Regions from separate parts of the Bacillus sp. CGMCC 1.16607 genome, predicted to be linked through region 3. Evidence: riboswitches for the same ligand, from Rfam matches in the RefSeq annotation. Region 3 holds a riboswitch; each other region holds the start of a gene.
The links. A riboswitch is a leader RNA that binds a small molecule or an ion and turns the genes downstream of it on or off. The one in region 3 is predicted to bind S-adenosylmethionine.
Positions count from the first base shown of each region.

Region 1: linked by a shared signal. The riboswitch ahead of mtnW (2,3-diketo-5-methylthiopentyl-1-phosphate enolase) and the one ahead of ACFSO7_RS11140 (O-acetylhomoserine aminocarboxypropyltransferase/cysteine synthase family protein) in region 3 are both predicted to bind S-adenosylmethionine.
Region 2: linked by a shared signal. The riboswitch ahead of ACFSO7_RS15765 (YezD family protein) and the one ahead of ACFSO7_RS11140 (O-acetylhomoserine aminocarboxypropyltransferase/cysteine synthase family protein) in region 3 are both predicted to bind S-adenosylmethionine.

Region 1 is NZ_JBHUJX010000008.1:394,165-401,922, reverse strand. Features, by position in the region: gene ACFSO7_RS04825 (ZIP family metal transporter) at 1-197, shown strand, start outside; gene ACFSO7_RS04820 (aspartyl-phosphate phosphatase Spo0E family protein) at 260-523, opposite strand; gene ACFSO7_RS04815 (1,2-dihydroxy-3-keto-5-methylthiopentene dioxygenase) at 753-1,286, opposite strand; gene ACFSO7_RS04810 (methylthioribulose 1-phosphate dehydratase) at 1,315-1,944, opposite strand; gene ACFSO7_RS04805 (2-hydroxy-3-keto-5-methylthiopentenyl-1-phosphate phosphatase) at 1,934-2,608, opposite strand; gene mtnW (2,3-diketo-5-methylthiopentyl-1-phosphate enolase) at 2,608-3,822, opposite strand; SAM riboswitch class I at 3,898-4,010, opposite strand; gene ACFSO7_RS04795 (pyridoxal phosphate-dependent aminotransferase) at 4,101-5,273, opposite strand; gene ACFSO7_RS04790 (carbon-nitrogen family hydrolase) at 5,504-6,292, shown strand; gene ACFSO7_RS04785 (DUF2087 domain-containing protein) at 6,359-6,937, opposite strand; gene ACFSO7_RS04780 (PAS domain S-box protein) at 7,083-7,758, opposite strand, start outside.
Region 2 is NZ_JBHUJX010000022.1:143,473-151,230, reverse strand. Features, by position in the region: gene ACFSO7_RS15780 (methionine ABC transporter ATP-binding protein) at 1-975, opposite strand, end outside; gene ACFSO7_RS15775 (MetQ/NlpA family ABC transporter substrate-binding protein) at 1,023-1,841, opposite strand; gene ACFSO7_RS15770 (PPC domain-containing DNA-binding protein) at 1,838-2,347, opposite strand; gene ACFSO7_RS15765 (YezD family protein) at 2,540-2,692, opposite strand; SAM riboswitch class I at 2,757-2,862, opposite strand; SAM riboswitch class I at 2,944-3,049, opposite strand; gene ACFSO7_RS15760 (ABC transporter permease) at 3,184-4,335, opposite strand; gene ACFSO7_RS15755 (ABC transporter ATP-binding protein) at 4,328-5,041, opposite strand; gene ACFSO7_RS15750 (bile acid:sodium symporter family protein) at 5,148-6,113, opposite strand; gene ACFSO7_RS15745 (rhodanese-like domain-containing protein) at 6,144-6,473, opposite strand; gene pepT (peptidase T) at 6,570-7,758, shown strand, end outside.
Region 3 is NZ_JBHUJX010000018.1:179,880-187,637, reverse strand. Features, by position in the region: gene ACFSO7_RS11180 (acetyl-CoA C-acetyltransferase) at 1-412, shown strand, start outside; gene ACFSO7_RS11175 (acyl-CoA dehydrogenase family protein) at 431-2,215, shown strand; gene ACFSO7_RS11170 (arsenate reductase family protein) at 2,375-2,731, shown strand; gene gcvH (glycine cleavage system protein GcvH) at 2,863-3,246, shown strand; gene ACFSO7_RS11160 (toprim domain-containing protein) at 3,570-3,920, shown strand; gene ACFSO7_RS11155 (thioredoxin family protein) at 3,927-4,232, shown strand; gene ACFSO7_RS11150 (MFS transporter) at 4,346-5,593, shown strand; gene ACFSO7_RS11145 (SCP2 sterol-binding domain-containing protein) at 5,721-6,116, shown strand; SAM riboswitch class I at 6,467-6,568, shown strand; gene ACFSO7_RS11140 (O-acetylhomoserine aminocarboxypropyltransferase/cysteine synthase family protein) at 6,644-7,758, shown strand, end outside.

The DNA.
Region 1 (7,758 bases), on a different contig from region 3:
CATTGTTAGGTTACTACCTTACTAATTATGTGAAAGTGCTTGTTCCGTATGGACTTGCGTTTGCGGCTGGAGCGATGCTGTTTATCATTTATAAGGAATTAATCCCAGAAAGCCACGGTGATGGAAATGAACGTTCATCCACTTATTCATTTATATTTGGATTACTATTTATGATACTCATTATTGATATTTTCTAATTTTAGGCACTATTAATTTAATTTTAAAGGGACTAGAGTTCGATTCTTTAGTCCCTTTTCTTCTATATATATATAATCTCAGAGGTTAAAGAAGCTCTAGGCCAAATGAGCATTTGTGTAAAAGTAATTTTTACATCTTTTGTGTTCTTTTGTTCCCTACGAAAGGTACATTGGTATTCGTAAATGAGCTTGTCCAATTCTTGGCTATAATGAATGGTTTCATCGCTAGTAAATCCTGTCACGGCGGCAGATTTCATCATTATTTCTCTAACTTTGTTAATCTCATCTAACATTCGATTAGAATGCTTCTTTTCTGTCAGGCACAACTCTTTTTCCCCCTAATCAACATTCCATTTACCATTAAATAATTTATCTATACTTGAACGATTATGACAATAATATGTAAAAATGTAAATAGAATCGCAAAATTAGACAAAAGTTCTATTTATACTAATTGATTCGACAGTTTGTTTAGTCGTAGGTCCTATGTTTTCGACAAATTTCATCTCCAAAAAATCGAAAGCCCTTCATCAAATGATGAAAGGCTAAAACTGCTTATGCAATGACCTCGTCGTGATTATAAATCGGTACCCAACCTTCCGTTGTAACAAATATTCTTACGGCAACCACTTTTCGATCTTCTTTTAATGTAAAGTAATGGCGAATATTTTCTGGTACGGAAATGAGATCACCTGGCTCTAGATGAACTTCAAAAAATTCTCCATCCTTCCCTTGAATAATGAAAACCCCATGGCCACTTACAATAAATCGAACCTCATCATCTGTATGATGATGTTCCTTTTGAAAATTAACTAATAATGTTTCAAGATTGGGAGTATTTTCAGATAAAGCGATGACATCTTGTGCTTTATATCCTCGTCGTTCTGAGATGTCAGCAATTTCATCTGAGAAGGCACTTAATATTTCTTCCTTCTCCACATCTGATAATAAAAACTTCTCAACTAAACTCTTCGGCAGCTTATTAATATCCCAATTTTCGTAAATGACATCCTGCTTATTTAAAAAATCTAAAACTTCCTCTTGATTATGAATTTGATTTCCTGTTTTTTGTAATTGAATATAAGCCATTTTTATCTTCCTTTCTAGAATAATTTCATTATACAACTTTAAATAATTGAAATGGTTTATGTTCTAATAACCGAAGTTGATATCGGAATAAAAACTCAGATGCCTCTAAGATTTTTTTTGCTTCAAATGCCGATCTTCCCCAAACCGTAATCCCGTGATTACGAATTAAAACGGCACCTGAATCTCCTTGAATATGATCCGAAAATGCTTTAGCTAAAGAAGGGATATGAGCGTAGTTACGGATAATCGGGATTTTTAGGATAGCATCTTCCTCCCATCGATCAAACGCTTTAATTAGCTCTTGTCCTTGAAATGAAACCTCTCCACGATCCCCATAAACTTCTGAAATGACGTTATTATCAATTGTGTGGACATGCAAGCTACAGCCTGCGTTCGTTCGGCGATAAATTTCAACATGCAATAGCGTTTCAGCAGAAGGTTTTAAATGAGTATCATTAGCAGGTCTGCCAAATTCGTCCACAAGCAAAAAATCCTCATTCGTTCTTTGACGCTTATCTTTGCCACTAGCTGTTACTAAAAATTGTAGTGGGTCATCTTGAACTTTAATGGCTAAATTACCACTCGTCCCCATAAACCAATCCCTTGCTGCAAGCTCATCTTTAACATCTGCTAACTCATTCCATTTCTCATGTAACATTGGCTAATTCCCCCCTTGTCAATTCCTTTATTGAATCGAAGCAGTCATAAAAAGTGTTAAATTTCTTATGCTTTATTTTTAGCTGCTCACATTTTTCTGCTAAAAAATCTCTCGCGAAAACAAAGTCTGCCTGCTTAGCTGCTTCTAAATCTGTAATCGAATCGCCAATAACAATCGTAAATTCATTTTCGCTTTTTAATTTCCGGATAATGCTTGGTTTACAACAACCACAGCCGTTTTGACAATTTTGGTCACAAGGATTTGGCCATCGGATTTGAATGTTTTGCTTAGAAAAATCAGCACTGTTACAATAAATATTTCCAATGAATCCTACTTGTTCCAAAATAGGGTGTACGAAGAAATCAATCCCCCCACTAACGACATAGAAAGGAATATTTTCTCCCTTAGTCAACTGCAGTAATTCGTTGAAGCCTTCGCGGATGACAGCGTGTTTCAACGAAAACTGAACAATTTCATCCTTTAAGGTACTTGGTAATAAAGCAAACATTTTACCAACGCCTTCTTCGATACTAATTTTTTGAGACAAAATATCGTTTTTAATTGGCTCCCATTCAGGTGGTGCAAACTCATTCATGATGGCAATAATATTATCCTTCTCTGTGATGGTGCCATCAAAATCACAATAAATGACTGGTTTTATCATTAGGCTCTTACCTCCTTAGGTCCCCAAAGCTCTAGGGCTACCTTTAATTCTGGATAGTATGATGCGCCTTCTTGTAGAGTTTTTCCTAATAAGTGGATATCAATTGCTTGTCGAAAAGCTTTTCCCCCTGATGATGCCCCTCCTGGGTGTCCATGTACACCACCACCAGCATTGATAATAGAGTCAGTACCGAAATCATTGATTAATAACGGAACGAGTCCTGGATGAATTCCTGCCGATGGAACAGGGAATGTCTTTAAAAAGAATTCATCTTCTTTCAAAAGCTCTTGTTTGATTGCCAATGTTTTCACTTTCTCAAGTGCAACCGATCCATATGGTGAAGGGAATAAGGAGAAATCTGCTCCAGCATATCGCAGTAATTTTCCTAAAATCAAAGCATGTGAGAATCCGTAATGACTTGAAGAAAGAAAAGATCCACTAACAGCAGGGTGAGCCATTATCGGTAATCCAATTTCTTGATCTTCACGTAATTCTTGTAAACTATCTAATCCGTATGAAAATACATTAAATAATAATACATCTGCTCCTAATTCAGCCGCTTTTCTTGCTTTATCTCTTAGACTAGATGATCTTCCTGTTAAATTAACAGCATACAAGGTTCGATTGCCCGTTTCTTCAAGAGTTGTTTTTAATATTTTCTTACCAGCAACAATTCGTTTTTCAAATGGGGTAAGTTCGTTTTCAAAGAGAATTTCATCATCCTTGACGATGTCAATTCCACCAAAGCTTTGTGCCATTAGTTGTTTAGATAAAAAATCAAGATCTCTACCGATTACGCCTTTGAAAATACTCATGAGTAGAGGACGATTGTAGACATTGAGCAATTTTCTAATGCCTTCTATTCCGTATCTAGGACCCGGAAAAGCTTTTTTTAACTGTTCAGGGAAAGTTAAATCGATAAGTTTGACTTTACCATCAAGCGAAAGCTTTCCAAATACGGTTGTTAATATCGCCGGTATATCCGCTGAAAAGTTTAGAAGCGGATAGGCAATTTTTATAATGGCTTCGCCTTCCTTATCAGTTATCTCTTCAATCGAAACAACTTTACCTTTATGCTTTTTCAGTTGATTTTGTTCAAGTTCAGGCAGGTCTGTCCAAGAACCGATGGTTAAACCTAAAGCTATTTCTTCAGCTTTTTTTAACGGGCTTCCATTTATTTCTTTTATCAAATACGTTGCTATTAAATCATTCATGATGGATACTTCCTTCCCTAAAGCAATAAAAAAACCTCTTCAAATAAGAAGAGGTTAGCGTGACAAACTAACGTCCTCTTATCTATCAGCTTTATGCTGCAAGAATTAGCACCGTGCTTTATGAATTATTCATAAAATCGGTTGCCGGGCTTCATTGGGCTAGTCCCTCCGCCTGCTCTTGATAAGAAAATCGTTTATTCTATTTTAAAGTTAATGATATTGTTTTCTCAAATTAATATGGATTATGACAGGATTTTTTTAAGTTGTCAACATATTTTTTAGAATATTTTCAAAGATTGGATTCTTCTAACTGCTTCGTGCATCCTTTCTTCCGAGGTTAATAAGCCAACGCGAACATAACCTTCCCCATAACTCCCAAATCCAAGTCCAGGTGCGACAGCAATTTGCACCTTCTCTAATAAATAGTCGGCAAATTCTTCTGAGGTAAATCCTTCTGGGACCTTTAACCAAGCAAAAAAGGAACCCTTTGGGGCTGTTACATTCCATCCGATGGACTTCAATCCCTCTATCAGTACATTTCTTCGTGATTCATAAAGATCGTTTAGTTCTTCTACACATTGTTGTGAAGCGTTTAACGCCTCTGCTGCAGCTTCTTGAACCGCGCCAAAAATACTCACATATAAGTGATCCTGCATAAGTTCAATCGTTGAAATTACACTTCGATTTCCGACAGCAAATCCAACCCGCCAGCCAGCCATATTATATGTTTTTGATAATGTATAAATCTCAATCCCAATATCTTTTGCACCTTCCGTTTGTAAGAAGCTAAGAGGCTTTTTACCATCAAACCCAATGGCTCCATAGGCAAAATCGTGAACAACACAAATATTGTTCTTCTTTGCCAGCTCTACTGTTTTCGAAAAAAATTCAGGTGTTGCAGTTGCACCTGTCGGGTTATTTGGATAATTAATAAACATAAGTTTTGACTTCTCTAGAATGGCAGGATCGATATTTTCATAATTTGGTAGGAAATGATTTTCTTCAAGTAAAGGCATAATAGCCATATTTGCCTTTGCAAGGGCTACACCTGATAAATAATCGGGATAACCGGGATCAGGGACTAGTATGGTGTCTCCAGGATTTAATAGGCATTGTGGAATTTCTACAAGCCCTGCCTTCCCTCCGAACAAAATAGCCACCTCTTCGTCTGGATTCAACTGGACACCATATTCTCGTTCATAAAAATTGGCAGCCGCTTGCTTCAAGTATTTATACCCTTGGAAAGGTGAATACTTATGATTTTTTGGATTGGCAGCAGCCTCTTGAAGCTTTTTCACAATATGATCAGGCGTCGGCTGATCTGGATTACCTTGCCCTAAATTAATTACATCATAGCCATTAGCAATATAGTGTGACACCTTTTTCACTAAAGACGCAAAAAACTGCTTCGGCAAACTATTTAACAAATCTGACTGCGGAAAAGACCTCATCAACATCCACCTACTTCAACGTATTAACGTACTGGGGGTCAGTCCCCCATCGTTTCACCACTTTAACGTGTTGGGGGACTGACCCCCAATGATTTAACGCGTTAACGTGCTGGGGGACTGACCCCCACTGCTTTAATGTGGGAAAAAGTTTGTATTGAAATTCTAGTATGAAATGATATATGGTTATTGTCAGAATGTAAAGAAAAAATTTTTTGATAGAGGTGAGTGTGTTGAAATTTAACCTTGCATTGATTCAAATGGATATTCACTTTGGTGATCCAAAACTGAATTTCCAAAAGGTTGATACTCTTATCGAGCAAGCTATGAAAAAATCACCTGATATAATCGTTCTTCCTGAGCTTTGGACGACAGGCTATGATTTAACAAATCTTTCAACAATCGCGGATAATGACGCGATTCACACAATTGAATTTCTTAAGTCAGAAGCAAAACAACATGGGGTACATATTATTGGTGGGTCAATTGCAAATAAGCAGGAGGATGGGATATATAACACACTTCTTGTGATCAATCGTGAAGGTGAACTCGTGCACCAATATAGCAAACTTCATCTTTTCCAATTGATGGATGAGCATCTTTACTTGAAGCCAGGTGGAAATCAAGGAATATTTTCACTAGATGATCAAGTATTCGCAGGACAAATTTGCTACGACATTCGCTTCCCTGAATGGATTAGAGCACATGTATTAAAGGGGGCAAAAGCCATCTTTGTCGTTGCAGAATGGCCTGCACCAAGGCTACATCATTGGAAAACGCTTCTTACGGCAAGAGCGATCGAAAACCAATGTTATGTGATTGCATGTAACTGTTCTGGTTCAAATCCAGACAATGTATTTGCAGGGCATTCCCTTATCATCGACCCTTGGGGGGAAATTATTGCGGAAGGCTCACAACAAGAAGAAATCATTTATGGTGAAATCGATATAGAGAATGTAAGGAACGTACGCAACATAATACCCATCTTTCAAGATCGAAAACCAGAACACTATGAAAAGTAATAAAATAGTAGTATAGTTGATAAAGTAAAAAAGACAGTATGGCTAAATCGCCATTCTGTCTTTACTTTACCCGTCTATCTTTGCCCACATTTCAACTGGGTTTAATTCATAAATGCCATTTTCTCGAAACATGTAATGATTGATAATAAATTCACGCCTTATGGTTGCGTAATCGTCGTGAAACTTTAGAATGTATTCATTAATTTCCTTTTCTTCGTATTTCTTCCCTTTTTCAAATCCTTTTAAAATATGTTCAAAAACAATCAATTTTTTCTTCCTTTGAGCAGGAATGCTTTTAAGCTTCCCATCTTTCGAAAAGAAGTTAGCAATGATTTTTTGATGCTCTTCACTTTGCTCATTCATTTTCGATTCCTTCCCTTCTATGAGTTGAATCAAGCTTTGGGCTTGTTGTCTTACAACAGAATGCTTCAAATAAAAATAAATTGTATTTTTCTCTCTTCTTTCATAAACAACATCAATTTCCCTAAGTTTTTTTAAATGGTGGGTTATGGTCGGTGCGGTTAGCCCCAGTTTACCTGCTATCGCTTGTCCATGAAGAGGACCGCTCGATAATAAAGAAAGAATTCGTAATCTTGTCGCATCACCCATTGTTTTATGGAAATCAATTAAGCGATTTAACTGCATCTGACCCTTCCTTTCTTCTTAGATAATCATCTAATTAGATGATAATGAAAATAACATATAAAAGCAAGTTATAAACTAAAAAAGTAATCCCAACTATACGGATTACTTTTTCCAAACGAACTCTCTTTAGTATAAAAGACTTTTATTAACTCTTTTCAGTTTCCATACTAGAGCAATTGATAGGCAAATAGATATGAAAAGTTGTCCCCATTCCTTCTATGCTTTCAACTGTAATTCTTCCTTTATGCTCTTCAATGATTTTATAGCTGACCATTAAGCCAAGACCTGTTCCGCGTTCCTTCGTTGTATAAAATGGCTCTCCTAGTCTTTTCAGTTTTTCCTCTGGAATACCCATTCCTTCATCTTTGATGGAAATGTGAATATAATTTTCGTTTTCCCGTTCCATCTTTATAGTTATTTTTCCCCCTTTTTCCATCACTTCGATAGCATTTTTTAGCATATTGACAAAAACCTTTTTTAATTGATTGGATTCGCAGTAGACTCCTGGTATGAACTCCTCATAGAAAGAATGAAATTGAACATTATACATTGCCGCTTGCGCACTTAGTAATTCTACTGTCTCTTTCATAATTTTTATTAAATCCACACTTGAATATTTTACTACTTGTGGTTTAGCCAGAATGAGAAATTCATTTATGATTGAATCGATCCGATTAAGCTCAGATAGGATAACTTGAAAATACATAGAACGTTCTTCTTTAAATTCCCCTTGTAGAAGCTGGATAAATCCTTTTAAAGCGGTCATTGGATTACGAATTTCATGAGCAATTCCTGCGGCAAGCTCGCCTACTACATTTAAA
Region 2 (7,758 bases), on a different contig from region 3:
TAAAAATTGTATAGATTGGTCGATTTCATTTTGATCTCCAATTAAGTGAACCACTAAATTACCGACAATCCCATTTTTTAATTCAATAATATTAGCTGTTAAAATATTGGGTTTGACGTTAAACTGTTTGCTTACTAAAGCTAGTAACGGCTGCCCTGTTGATTCCCCGACAAAAGTAAGTCGTAGCACCGAACCTTTCACTTTCAATTGTTTGATTAATGAAGGGGATAACTTTCGTTGCGAGATCGTATTTAAAAACTTCGTCGTCGTCTCTTTTTTGGGCTTTGTAAACAAGTTAATAGCAGAGTTTTGTTCAATTACTTCACCGTTCTCCATAACATATACGTAGTCACAAATCTTTTGAATGACATTCATTTCATGTGTGATTAGGAGGATTGTAATTCCTAATTCTTGATTAATTTTCAATAATAAGTCCAAAATGGAATCCGTTGTTTCAGGATCCAAAGCACTTGTAGCCTCATCGCTTAATAAAATTTCTGGCTCCCCAGCAAGGGCTCTTGCAATGGCGACACGTTGTTTTTGCCCCCCTGACAGCTGGGCGGGGTAGGCATTATGTTTATCTGATAATCCTACTATTTCTAAATATTTATTTACCCGACTTTGAATTTCTTCCCTGTTCACTCCCATTAGCTTTAATGGAATAGCAATATTATCAAAGACTGTTGCTGTTTTTAATAAATTAAAATGTTGAAAGATCATCCCTATTTTCTTTCTTTTTTCTTGTAGATGACTAGCAGATATAGTGGTAATTTCCTCTCCATTTATAAAAACTTGACCACTCGTTGGTTTTTCAAGTAAATTAACACAGCGAATCAAGGTACTTTTTCCTGCACCACTATAGCCAATCACACCATGAATTTCTGCCTTATGGACGTGGATATTAACATCTTTTACGGCTTCTACAATCCCTTTTTTCGTTTCAAATTTCTTGGAAATATTCTTTAATATAATCATGTTGTTGTTCCCCCTTTTTAAAAGAGGTGATGAATCACCTCTTCTTATTAATCCCAGCTCGGAATGACGGAACCACCAAATGTCTTCTCGATGAATTGCTTTACTTCTTCAGACTGATAAGCCTTTTTAAGCTTTTTTAGTACTGGGTCATTTTTGTTTTCTTCACGCACTACAAGGTAATTAACATATGGTGAATTCGTTGACTCTAAAAGGATGGAATCCTTCTTCGGGTTTAGTCCAGCCTCTAAAGCAAAATTCGTGTTAATGGCAGCTGCATCTAGTTCACTTAATTGCTTCGGAATTTGAGCGGCGTCTAATTCAATATATTCTAAATCAAGCTTGTTTTCTTCTAAATCATAGATCGAAGCTGTTTCTCTTTTATCTTCTTTAATTTTTATGATTCCTGCTTCTTCAAGAATATATAAAGCACGTGCTCCGTTTGTAGGATCATTAGGTAAACCTACTTTCGCTCCTTTTGGTAGGTCTTCAATGCTAGCAAACTTGTCAGAATACACTCCCATTGGGTTTAGAATGGTTTTAGCTACTTCTACTAATTCGGTATCATGGTCTTCGTTAAATTTCTCTAAGAACGGTTTGTGTTGATAACTGTTTACATCTAATTCACCTTCAGCTAATGCAGTATTTGGCATAATGTAATCCGAAAAGACGACTAGCTCGAGTTCCAAGCCTTCTTTTGCAGCAACCTCTTTTACTTTTTCAACAATTTGTTCATGTGGCCCTGAAGTCACTCCGATTTTTAATTTCTTGTCATTTAAATGTTTCCCATCCCCAGAAGCCGTTTTTCCACATGCTCCAAGAACTCCTACTAATAGTATTAAAGATAAAATGATTGCTAGCTTTTTCATTTGCTTTCCTCCTGTTTGTTTTTTAAATATGTCGTTTCACTTTCACCCAATTTGACTGGATAGAATTGGTTGCCTTCTGTCTCATCATCAAATTGGCGCAGAAGGGCCATTTCTTCTATTTCGACCAGGACAAGATCGACTGTCAGAACTTGATTTTTCCCTTTTACAAGATGTCCACCAAAAACATTTCCTTTATGGTCACACATCGTGCCATGAATATGAACTTCATATTGGTTGTCACGCTGACAAACCACACCCGTTCCATTCAAAAATTCAATTGGACCTTCCACTTCATTAAGTTCACCATATCCAGCACCAATCTTCGAATTTACCTTCGGGACTAAATAAAAATATCCCGATCGCAATAAACTGCCAAAACAATTTAAGATAGAGGCGTATTTTATCCCATTTTCTTTGCATACCTGTTCAATTCCTGTTATCAGGTCAGTGCCAGGTAGCAGTCGGGCCGCTACTGTTTTTCCAGTGTCTCCAACAGCACAATGAATTCTTACCCCATTATTTATGTCACCTCCAAAAATGTAATAGAACCCCTTCTTTTTTGAACGAAAAAGGCCCCAATAAGGCTTACATACTTTATGTAAGTCTTATTGGGGCCTCTGGTCGTCCAGTCAGCCCGGGAATATTTAGTTCTTAAATTGGAACGTGTTTACTCACTTTCCATTATCATTTTACCTACTTCAATCAATCTTTTTATCTGTAAACCGTCTTTTCTCAGTCGATTCAACTTGAGTGATTTTTCCATCATGTACAGTAACGACTACCGATCCGAATTCTAATTTTTTTAATGTATCAATGATATGATCTAAAGTTTTTTGATTAATCTCTTTCATATTACCCTCCATATAAAAAACCTCTTCTTGGCAACGGCAAGAAGAGGTCAAAGTGATCTAACTCTTCTTATCTATCAAGCTTAAATGCTTGCTGGAATTGGCACAGTTCTCACGAATGAGTTGTTGCCGAGGTGTCATCGGGCCAGTCCCTATACCTCTCTTGATAAGAAAATTTTATTTTTTTATATAAATTAAAAATCCCTCCTATGTTAACTTGATAACATAAGAAGGGACGGAAGATGACATCTCTTAACTTATCTACCAAGCTTTACGCTTGTTGGAATTGGCACAGTTCTCAAAAGGAGTCTGCTGCCGAGGCTTCAAAGGGCCAGTTCCCTCCACCTCTCTGGATAAGATTTAATTATGATACTGTTGATTCTATAATACCTATTTAAAAATTGTCAACAACAAATTTGATTTTTTTAAAAAGAATATGCCAACTCTGTTTGTAAAGTTGACCAACTTTACGTGGATCTTTTCCATTATCGGGATTATTTGATTAACATGGTTACGAGAAAAATAATCGAGACACAACAAATCGCTGGAATCGAAAAAAATAGATTCGCTTTTAATCTAGCCTGATAATATGATTCATGGCTCACATACTGTTTACTATTAGGATGCGCTAAAATGAGTTTATCCCATAAATTGCTTATCCAATACAAAATAAAAAGAGAGAATCCAATTAAGATAATGATCTTAAAAAGAACAGGGGGTAATACGACTATGGCCACGCCAGTTGTCCCGATCATTTGAAAGTACCCCTTTAAATACGCGAAATTCCTGCCAATCATTTTTAAAAATAGCTCGATAAAACCGTTCTGTGCTGTGCGTTTCTTGAAGACTCTCTTAGACTGACGAAATAGTAATGGCTTTTTCCTATTTGATGTTTTTGTCTTTTCAATTTCTGGAGATGCTCTGAATATAATATTCAAGTAACGTAATCGTTCTTCATTTTCTTTTCTTACTTCTTCTTGGAAATTTCTCGTTGTAGACACCTTTGGGAGCGTAAGTGCCAGTGATATACCTATAAATAGAATGGCTAAAGCGAATGAATATACTGGCTGAAATACTAGGGGTGAGAAAAAGAACATATTACATAAAAATAAGGTAATCACAATCAACCACAAGATAAATTTTTCTATCCAACCCGTAAATCTAGAAATGAATACCGTTTTGATACAAATAATCAAAAAAGTTAGGCCGATGTAAAATAACGAAAATCCTACGATTTCTAAAGTATCGTATGAAAAACGATGAAATAAAAAGGGCAGAGCAACGATGACAAACAAAATAATTTGAAAAGCCGCTTTCCCTAACGAAAAGGCAAATGCCCATTTCTTCATATTCAAAAATTTCTTTATATGTTTTAAAAAATAGATCCCATCTGCTTCTTTAACAAAAGTACGAAAACTCCCAGCCCAACTGACTAAAAAAGCAATGGAAATAAGTATGTAAATAGACAAGTATTCACTCCATGTTGGAAGTTCCAACCACCAAGAACGATAAATAAAAATAGCAATAATTGAACTTGGAACTACTAAATATAACATAATTGTCCAGTCTAAAACGATTTTAATGATACGATATTGATATAAATAATCTCGTTTCACTCGGTCAATAAATACTAGAAAACTATTCATCACTATCACCATCTATTAAATGATGATAGCAATCGAAAAGAGAAGCTTCTGGCATTTTACAGCTTGTACGGAATTCTTCTAGCTTCCCATTTGCAATTAAGTGACCTGCATTTATTAACACAAAACGATCACAAATTTTTTCAGCTGTGTCCAATACATGGGTACACATTAATATACCAACGCCACGATCTCTTTCCTTTTGAATGATTTCTAATAAAGTTTTTGTGGCGATTGGATCTAGCCCAATAAACGGCTCGTCGATAATAAGTATCTCAGGTTGAGTCATCAAGGCTAATATAATCATTGCTTTTTGCTGCATTCCTTTTGAATAGGTGGCAGGCAATTCATGAATATGTTCGGCCATTTTAAATTTTTTTAATAATGGCATGACACGGTCAGTTACTTCTTCATCTGTAATTTGCTCAACAGCTGCAATAAAATCGATATGTTCTTGTAAGGTTAAGTCATCATAAAATACTGGTCTCTCAGGAAGATAAGAGGTAATGGTCTCCTCCTTCTTTATAATTTCCCCCTCTATAAAAGGAATTAATCCGAGAATACTTTTTATCGTTGTACTCTTCCCCGCACCATTTGCCCCAATTAAACCGATGAGTTCACCTTTTTCTACTGAAAACTGTATATCCTGAATCATTGCTTCATCTTTTTCATAGCCTGCTTGTTTAATATTTATTGAGATTAGTGACATCTGCATTCCCCTCCGCTTTTTTATACGGAAAAAATTTGAAAAGGTTTCTTAATTTAAAAGAAAAAGAAGTGCTATAAAAACACTCCTCCCAAGTATCATACATATTTTACATATTGAGTTGTTGTTTTGAGACTCTTTGATGATAGTACCGATCCGATAAATATCCACTAAGTGATGCGAGTATTTGTTGAAATAGCATCCCCACAACAACTGGAACCGAAACTGCAGGTGGAAAGTAAGAAACGGCTAAAACCGCTCCTGCACTGATGTTTCTCATTCCGCCTGTAAATATCAATGCAATCACTGTTCCTTGATCTTGTTTAAACACTCTTCCTAAAACAAAAGCAAGAAAATATCCAGACATAGCAATGACGAATACAACAATCGCGATGACAATGAGTTTTACGCTAATCACTCGTAAATGAGGTGCCACAACGGCACCATTTAACATAACGACAACTGCAAGACCAATTTTAGAAATTGGCGCTAGTCTCGGACTCCAAATCTCTTTCACTTTGCCCTTTGTCCATTGATTGATCGTCATACCAGCTAAGGAAGGGAGAACGATCATTCCTAACAAACCAGTCATAATGCTAGGTACATCCATCTCAATTTTTTGCCCAACCATGAGTGAGATCGTAAAAGGTACGATAATAGGCGAAAGTAAAGTGTCGATTAGAATGAGTGATAGAGTAAAAGGAATATTCCCTTTGTAAATAGAAACCCAAATAAGACTAGTAATTCCAGTTGGAATAGCCATTCCGAGTATAATTCCCGTGATCGTAAAAATATCTTCATTAAAAACAATATGTCCGATTCCCCAAGCCCAAATTGGCATGATGATGTGCAACAAGCCTAATGCAATTAGAATCGGTAATGGATGTAAAACCGCATCCTTCAAGGAACGAAAGTTAGAGCCTAAACTTCCTGAAAAAGTCATAAATGCAAAGATCCATGGAATTAAATAGGAGAAATCCTTAATATAAGCCGAGAGTAACACCCCTAGAACGACACTTGCCGGGGTGACCAGTGGCATAATTTTTTCAATTTGTTTGTTTATTCTGTGCAGCATGAAATCATAACTTCCAATCAGTATATAATTTTAAAGGGATTTTACGTATTCCTTCCAAGCGGTTACTCCACCCTCTAACACTAAAACATTATAGTCCTTTTCTGCTAAAATGGCAGCACATTTAGCCGCAGAATTTCCAGTAGTACATGTGACAACAATTTCTTCATCTTTTGGCAATTCAACAGCTTGGGCACTTTTTTCATCCATTTCAAAAATGATATTTTTCGGGATATTTCGTGTTGTTCCTTCAATATGGTCGGCATCGAATTTTTCCGAGGCTCTCACATCAAGTAGAAAAACAGGATTATCCTTCTTCATCTTTTCATACAGTTCTTTTGGTGATATTTTATTTACATTCACTACAATCAGCTCCTTAAGTTTCGATAGTTAAAATTAATAACTCATTACACTTATGATAAACTTAAATAAAGATTATGAATAGGAGATGAATGCAAATTGAAACAAGATCTAATTAGGAGATTAACTTCCTACGTTGTTGTCGATACACAGTCTAATGATGATAGTGAAACTTGTCCTTCCACACCTGGACAACTCACTCTTGCACAAATGCTCGTAGATGAGTTGAAAGCGATTGGTATGGTTGATGTGACAATGGATGAAAATGGTTATGTGATGGCAACCCTTCCATCCAATACAGAAAAAGATGTGCCAACCATCGGATTTTTGGCACATGTGGATACAGCAACTGATTTTACCGGCAAAAATGTAAAGCCACAAATCGTTGAGAACTACGATGGCGAGGATATTGTTTTAAATAAAGATCTACATATCGTTCTTTCAACAAAGGATTTCCCACAAATGTCCAATTATCATGACCACACTCTAATTACTACGGATGGTACGACCCTTCTTGGTGCAGATAATAAAGCAGGCATTGCGGAAATCATGACAGCCATGGATTATCTTATTCAACATCCTGAAATTAAGCATGGAAAAATTAGAGTCGCCTTTACTCCTGATGAAGAAATTGGAAGAGGACCTCATAAATTCGATGTCGCTTCTTTCGGGGCGAAATACGCTTATACGATGGATGGTGGGCCACTAGGAGAATTAGAGTACGAGAGCTTCAATGCAGCTGCTGCCAAGATTACAATTAAAGGAACAAATATTCATCCTGGAACGGCAAAAGGGAAAATGGTTAATTCCACGAAAATTGCCATGGAATTTAATAGTCATCTACCTGTGGAAGAAGCACCAGAATCTACTGAAGGTTACGAAGGTTTTTACCATTTAAATTCATTTCAAGGTGATGTAGAAAAAACAACACTTTCTTACATCATCCGCGACTTTGACAAAGATAACTTCCAAGCTCGGAAAAATAAATTCGAAACCATTGCGAAGGAACTCCGAAGCAAGTACGGTGAAGGCAATATTTTATTAGAAATAAAGGACCAATACTATAACATGCGTGAAAAAATTGAGCCAGTAAAAGAAATTGTCGACATCGTTCAGCTAGCAATGGAAAAGTTAGACATCGAACCGATTTTCAAGCCAATTCGCGGCGGTACAGACGGTTCACAGCTTTCCTATATGGGACTTCCGACTCCTAACATTTTCACAGGTGGCGAAAACTATCATGGTAAATATGAATTTATCTCTGTGGACAATATGGTGAAAGCTACCA
Region 3 (7,758 bases):
TATGGTAATGGATCGTGAAAAAGCTGAGTCTCTAGGGTTAAAACCAATGGCGAAATTCCGCTCATTTGCAGTTGGTGGAGTTCCACCTGAAATTATGGGGATCGGTCCAGTTGTAGCCATTCCGAAAGCACTAAAGCTTGCTGGCTTAGAACTTTCAGACATTGGCCTTATCGAATTGAATGAAGCATTTGCTTCTCAAGCCATTCAAGTGATTCGAGAACTTGGAATCGATGAAGAAAAAGTGAATGTAAATGGCGGTGGAATTGCTTTAGGTCATCCACTTGGCTGTACAGGGGCAAAACTGACCTTAACACTTATTCATGAAATGAAACGTAGAAATGAGCAATTTGGCCTTGTCACGATGTGTATTGGCGGCGGTATGGGCGCTGCAGGAGTATTTGAACTATTGTAAATTTAAGGAGGAATCATAATGACTAATCAAACAGATCATTTAATAAAAGGTGGAAGCTTTTTAATCGAAGATGTAACGAAAGAGCAAGTTTTTACACCAGAAGATTATACAGACGAGCAATTAATGATAGCCAAAACTACCGAGGACTATGTAACGAATGAAGTATTACCAGAGGTTGAGCATTTAGAAAACCATGAATTCGACCGTTCTGTGAAACTATTAAAACAAGCAGGTGAATTAGGCCTTCTTGGTGCTGATGTTCCAGAAGAGTATGGTGGATTAAGCCTAGACAAAGTTAGCTCAGCGCTTATTGCTGAAAAAATGTCTCGTGCAGGAGGATTTTCTATTTCCCACGGCGCGCACGTTGGAATCGGTTCATTGCCGATTGTATTATTCGGTAATGAAGAGCAGAAGCAAAAATACCTTCCAGCCTTGGCTACTGGTGAAAAATTAGCAGCATATGCTTTGACAGAGCCAGGCTCAGGATCAGATGCTTTAGGTGCTCGTACGACTGCAAAACTAAATGCAGCAGGTACCCATTATATCCTAAACGGTGAAAAACAATGGATTACCAATGCTGGATTTGCTGATGTATTTGTTGTTTATGCAAAAATTGATGGCGAGCATTTCTCTGCTTTCATCGTTGAAAGAGAATACAATGGGGTTTCAACTGGTGCAGAAGAAAAGAAAATGGGTATTAAAAGCTCATCCACTCGTACATTAATCTTACAAGATGCCGAAGTTCCAGTTGGAAATCTACTTGGAGAAGCAGGAAAAGGTCATATTATTGCCTTCAATATTTTAAATATCGGTCGTTATAAGCTTGGAGTTGGTGCGGTAGGTGCTTCTAAACGTGCTTTTGAAATTACTGTACAATATGCAAACGGGCGCCAACAATTCAAAACGCCAATCTCTCAATTCAATTTAACGAAAGAAAAATTATCGACTATGGCCTCAAAACTTTATGCAGCTGAAAGCTCCGTTTACCGTACAGTTGGATTATTTGAAGATCGTATGAGTAAATTGTCTGAGGAAGAAGTAAAAGATGGAAAAGAAGTAGCGAAATCCATTGCTGAGTATGCGATTGAATGTTCATTGAACAAGGTATTTGCTACAGAAACTTTAGATTATATTGCCGATGAGGGCGTTCAGATTCATGGTGGCTATGGCTTTATGGCGGAATACGAAATTGAAAGAGTGTACCGTGATTCACGTATTAACCGTATTTTTGAAGGTACGAATGAAATTAACCGTCTACTAGTACCTGGTACTTTTGTACGTAAAGCGATGAAAGGTGAATTACCACTATTCCAAAAAGCTTTACAATTACAAGAAGAGTTAATGATGATGATGCCAGAAGAGCCTGGTGATGAACCATTAGCACAAGAAAAATATTTAGTAAAAAATGCGAAGAAAATTGGCTTATTGGCTGCGGGTCTTGCTGCTCAAAAATTTGGAAAAGAACTTGAAAAAGAGCAAGAAATCTTAGTTAATATTGCTGATATTATTTCGAACGCCTATGCAATGGAATCAGCTGTATTACGTACAGAAAAAGCGATCGAGAAATTCGGACTTGAGAAGAGCAAGCAAAAGCTTCTTTACACACAAATCTTCTGTCAAGAAGCATTCAATGAAATAGAACAGCATGCAAAAGAAACACTTGTCGCTACAGAGCAAGGGGACACTTTAAGAATGCTAGTTTCTGCTTTACGTAAATTTACTCGCCATACACCAATTAATGTGATTGCAAAGAAACGTGAAGCTGCAGAAAAATTAATCGAAGCAGAGAAATTTATCGTTTAATTTTGGAAAGCTCCCTTTTTTAAGGGGGCTTGATTTTTTGCATGAAGGAAGGATTTTTTGAAAAAAAGTCGAATGATTTAGATGGATGATCTTATTAGGAAAATTCGTCAAAATATGCTACTATTCAATTGAGACAATGTCGATTAGGTGGTGAAAAAGGTGAATTTAACCTTTTATTGTTATCCAAAGTGCGGAACCTGTCGAAGTGCGAAAAAATGGTTAGATCAACACAATCTTTCCTATCAGGAAATACATATTGCAGAATCGCCGCCTTCAGTGAAAGAGATAAAAGAAATCTATCTTAAAAGCGGGATAGACTTGAAGAAATTTTTTAATACAAGTGGCATAAAATACCGCGAGTTAGGTTTAAAAGACAAGCTTAAAACAGCCACAGAACAAGAGATGTTTGAGCTATTGGCAAGTGATGGCATGCTCATTAAACGTCCATTAATCAGTGATGGAAATAAAGTGACTATAGGTTTTAATGAAAAAGATTTTGCCAAAGTATGGTTATAGATAGGCAATTAGGGCAAATTCTTTAAGTATGCTAATAAATTAATTTAGGATATCATCATTTAATATGATAGATAATGCATTCAGAATGGATTCAAGCTGAGTGCTGATAATTAATAATGGAGGGATTAGGGATGAATACACCAAAGGAATTACGTTATTCTGAAGAACATGAATGGGTTAAAGTTGAAGGAGAACAAGTACGCATAGGAATTACTGATTTTGCTCAATCTGAATTAGGTGATATCGTATTCGTTGAACTACCAGAAGTAGGCGATGCTGTAACTGCTAATGAGCCATTTGGTAGTGTAGAATCGGTTAAAACTGTTTCTGAGCTATATGCACCAATTAGCGGAAAAGTAGTCGCTATTAACGAAGATTTAAACGACAGCCCAGAATTCGTAAACGAATCTCCATATGAGAAAGCTTGGATGATCGTGATTGAACCAACTGATGCTGGGGAAATAGATAGCTTAATGTCTGCAGAACAGTATGAGGAAATGGTAAAAGAAGATTAAATAGAAAAGCGGAAGCGGCTTGTTCAGCCCCTACAAGGAACCTCGAGGACGACAAAAACGCGACGTCCTGTCGCATTGTCGACACTCGTACATCCTGTACGTCGGGGCTAGCCGCTGTAGCTGGACAAAGACACAAGCACCTCGGATCACGAGGTGCTTGCTTTCATTATTTTTCAATACATTCTTTGTAAAACGGGGCACTATAAATATAAAATGATAAAGATGTTGCTGAAGAATCAATATGCGAAGATAGACTCTTACTGTCACACCATTCGGTCACATTAGGAATACTTTAAAGTAATCAATATCAACTATTATAGGTGATCATAATGCTAGATAAAGTTATTATTGTAGAGGGCACCTCAGATAAGAAAAAGGTTGAAAATATTGTGAAAGAGCCTGTTGAGATAATTTGTACAAATGGTACGATGAGCCTATCGAAAATGGATGAACTCATTGACTCTCTTCTAGAAAAAGAAGTATATATATTAGTGGATGCTGATGCGGCAGGAGAAAAGCTTCGAAAGCAGTTTAAACGTGAATTTCCTGAAGCTGGTCATCTTTATATTGATCGCTCTTATCGTGAAGTGGCAACGGCTCCTAGTAATCATTTAGCGAGCGTATTAATGGCTGCTAATATCGATGTGCATTCGGAACATTTAGAAAAAGGATGAATCGTATTGAATGAATTTAGCCAAGAAGATATAAAGCTTTTTTTGAAGGAAAATAAAACAGGATTGATTTACCTTTATACACCACTATGCGGAACATGCCAAATGGCCTCGAAAATACTAACTGTCACCTGTGAATTACTTCCAAATTTACACATCGCGAAAGCGAACCTCAATTATGCCGCAGATATCGCTGATATTCTATCAATTGAAAGTGTGCCTTGCTTAGTAAGCATAAAGGAGGGTCAACTACTCGAGAAAATCTATGCGTTCCATTCTGTTCCATATTTATATGAAAAACTAAAAGATGCTTAATGCATCTTTTTAATTTTTTTCAAAAAATTCTAATAGTCAGGCTTCTTTTGTTTACAAGGACAGCATGAAAGAATTATGATATTTAGGGGAGCGAAACATTAGGAGGAAAAGAAATGGCGTTTTATCAAGAATGGGCAAACCAAATTCGCAGCTATAATCGGAATATTCGATTGGCGTTATTAAGTAGCCTCTTCATCCAAATTGGTATGGGAATCTTTATGGTTATATATAATTTTTATATAAGAGAGCTTGGATATACCGAGCAAGTGAACGGTCAAATCATTTCAATGAATTCATTAGCCACCGCAATCATTTTAATACCAGCTGGTTTTTTAAGTGACCGCTTAGGGCGAAAAAAAGTCATGCTAATTGGAGCGGTCTTCACTGGAATTCTACTGATATGCAGAAGTATAACTGATATACAAAGCTTATTGATTTTGTTTGCCTTCTTAACTGGAACGACAATGGCTTTTCTGCAAGTTTCTGGTGTCCCGTGGTTGGCTGAAAATTCAACCCAAGAGCAAAGGGTTCATCTTTTCAGTATTCAATTTGCGGCCATGACTGGAGCAAATGTGATTGGAAATGTATTAGGTGGAACCTTGACGGACCTTTTCTCTCTTTTCTTTACCGAAGTAGAAAGTATTCGTTATACATTACTTATTGGGTCTGTCATTTTTTTAATTGGAATTTTTCCTATTTTAAAATTTAAAGAATTACCCAAAAAAGAACAAAATCGTCCAGTTAAAGAAAAACGTTTAGCCCAAAAAAACAACTACAAGTTAGTCATTTTATTTGCGATCCCTTCACTAATTATCGGTGTTGGGGCTGGGCTAGTGATCCCATATTTAAATTTGTATTTTTCAGACCGATTTGCAGCCTCTAATACAACAATTGGTTTTATTATTTCACTCGGTCAAGCGGCGACGGCTATTGCTATGATTATCGGTCCTCTTGTTGTGAAGAAATTAGGGGAGGTCAGGGCTGTTGTTGTCTTGCAATTACTGTCATTGCCATTTCTATTATTAACGGCTTATACGGAAAATCTATGGCTTGCAGCGGTTGGTTTTTTATTTAGGCAAGCATTAATGAATGCGGGAAACCCAATACAGACATCATTAATGATGTCTAAAGTAGACGATTCGATGAAGGGGTTGGCCAATTCGGTAAACCAGATGGTATTCAATCTTGGTTGGGCTTTAATGGGACCTGTTTCAACAGGAATCGTAATTAAATACGGCACTTACTGGGGCTACGCTACAGTCTTTACGATTACGGCATCCTTATATTTAATTGGTTCAGTGTATTATTATCTTGTTTTCAAAAGAATCATTGACGAAAAAAAGCTGAAAACAGCTAGTTAGTTTTTACATATTTCTCGGGAAATTAATTATTTTGTCGAAGTGCATGAGGGTATTTGTCGAAGGAAAATTAAAGGATTTGTCCCAAGAAAGCTGAATAGTAATGGTGATGACTAAAGAGGTGATTGCCATGAAGAAATATATTCAAAGCTGGGTGTATTCTTTACAGAAAAATCCATCTGTACTTATATTAACTCATTCTAGTGATATGTTAGTTTGTTTCGATATCGGACATAAAACTGTATATGTATCATTTTCAAATGGAGAGGTTGAATTAGGCAAAAACACGGTGGAAAAGGTTCCAAATGTAAAGATCCATGGAACAAGCGATAATTTTGAAAAATTGATAACTGGACAATATCACCTTAGAAAAATGGTCAATCAAAGACAAATTTCTATTCAAGCTTCCTTTCGAAATACCCTACTACTTGAGGCTATATTTCAATTGGCGAGTTTACAATTCGTTTCAGAGTCAGAATGTTTTTGGGACTATGAAAATTGTCTAGCTCCAGTGCCCAGCGCCTAGTGTACTGTCCCTCTCCTCCTTACGATAAGTCAACATCGAATCGCTATCGCTCTTCGTGTTTCCTTTATCTCATGCATCAAAAAGCGAGGCGACTGACCAGCCCCGACAAGCATAAGACGGTCCTGACAAGAAGATTGCCTTTTACCTTCTTGTCAGGAGTGGCTTATGACCTCGAGGGGCTAGGAGCCGCAGCTAGACTGCGGAGCAGACCAGTCCATACGTCGCTAAACGGGCACTTCCGCTTTTCTATCAGAAATTTCTAAAAAATAACTTGACGTTTGTAAAAACCGTGTGATAAGATTCATTTAAATTTAGCGCTAAATATAAAATTTACCATTAAAACTTAATATTTCTTATCAAGAGAGGTGGAGGGACTGGCCCTATGAAACCCGGCAACCGGTTAGATTACACGGTGCTAAATCCAGCAGGGGGAACACTCTGGTAGATAAGAAGAGATGATAGTTAACCTCTTCTTTTAGAAGAGGTTTTTTGATTTCTCTTCAAATATAATTTAGGGAGAGATGGCAATGACAGAACAACAAAAAAAATATCGATTTGAAACATTAGGGGTTCATGGGGGATTAAAACCAGATCCTGTCACCGGTGCAAGAGCAGTGCCTATTTATCAAAATAACGCCTACCAATTTCAAAATACAGAACATGCAGCTAACTTGTTTGGACTGAAGGAATCAGGATACATATACACAAGAATTCACAACCCAACTGTCACCGTTTTTGAAGAAAGGGTAGCCCTATTAGAAGGAGGAGTGGGAGCATTGGCTGTAGCAAGTGGAATGGCTGCCATCACTCTAGCTATTTTGAACATTGCACAAGCTGGTGATGAAATCGTATCAGCCTCCACTCTTTATGGGGGAACATACAATTTGTTCGCTACAACATTACCAAAGTATGGAATTAAAGTAACGTTTGTGGATCCAGAGCGACCAGAGAATTTCGCCGAAGCCATAACAGACAAAACGAAAGCCATTTTTGCTGAGACCATCGGAAATCCTTCATTGCGAGTGTTAGATATTGAAAGAGTTGCAGAAATTGCACATTCACATGGGCTACCACTCATCGTAGATAATACATTTGCAACTCCATACCTTTGCCGCCCAATTGAGTATGGAGCAGATATCGTTATTCATTCTGCAACGAAATGGTTATTGGGTAATGGAACAACCTTAGGAGGAGTAATTGTTGATGGTGGGAAGTTTGATTGGAGTTCATCGAAATTTCCTGGTTTCAATGAACCAGATCCTAGCTACAACAATATCGTTTACAGTGAGGTACTTGGACCCATTGCCTATATTATAAAGGCGAGAGTTCAATTATTACGTGATTTAGGACCTTCCTTAAGTCCGCAAAATGCGTTCCAATTTGCACTTGGTCTCGAAACTTTGCATGTGAGAATGAAGGAACATATTGCCAATACAAAAGAACTGATTCATTATCTAGAACAGCATCCTGCTGTAGCTTGGATCGCTTATCCAGGACATGAAGATCACCGAGATTATGAGTTAGCAGAGAAATATTTGCCAAAAGGTGCAGGCTCAGTGGTAGTGTTTGGAATTAAAGGTGGTAGAGAGGCTGGAGCAAAACTTATTGATTCTTTAGAGCTCTGGGCACATGTGGCTAATGT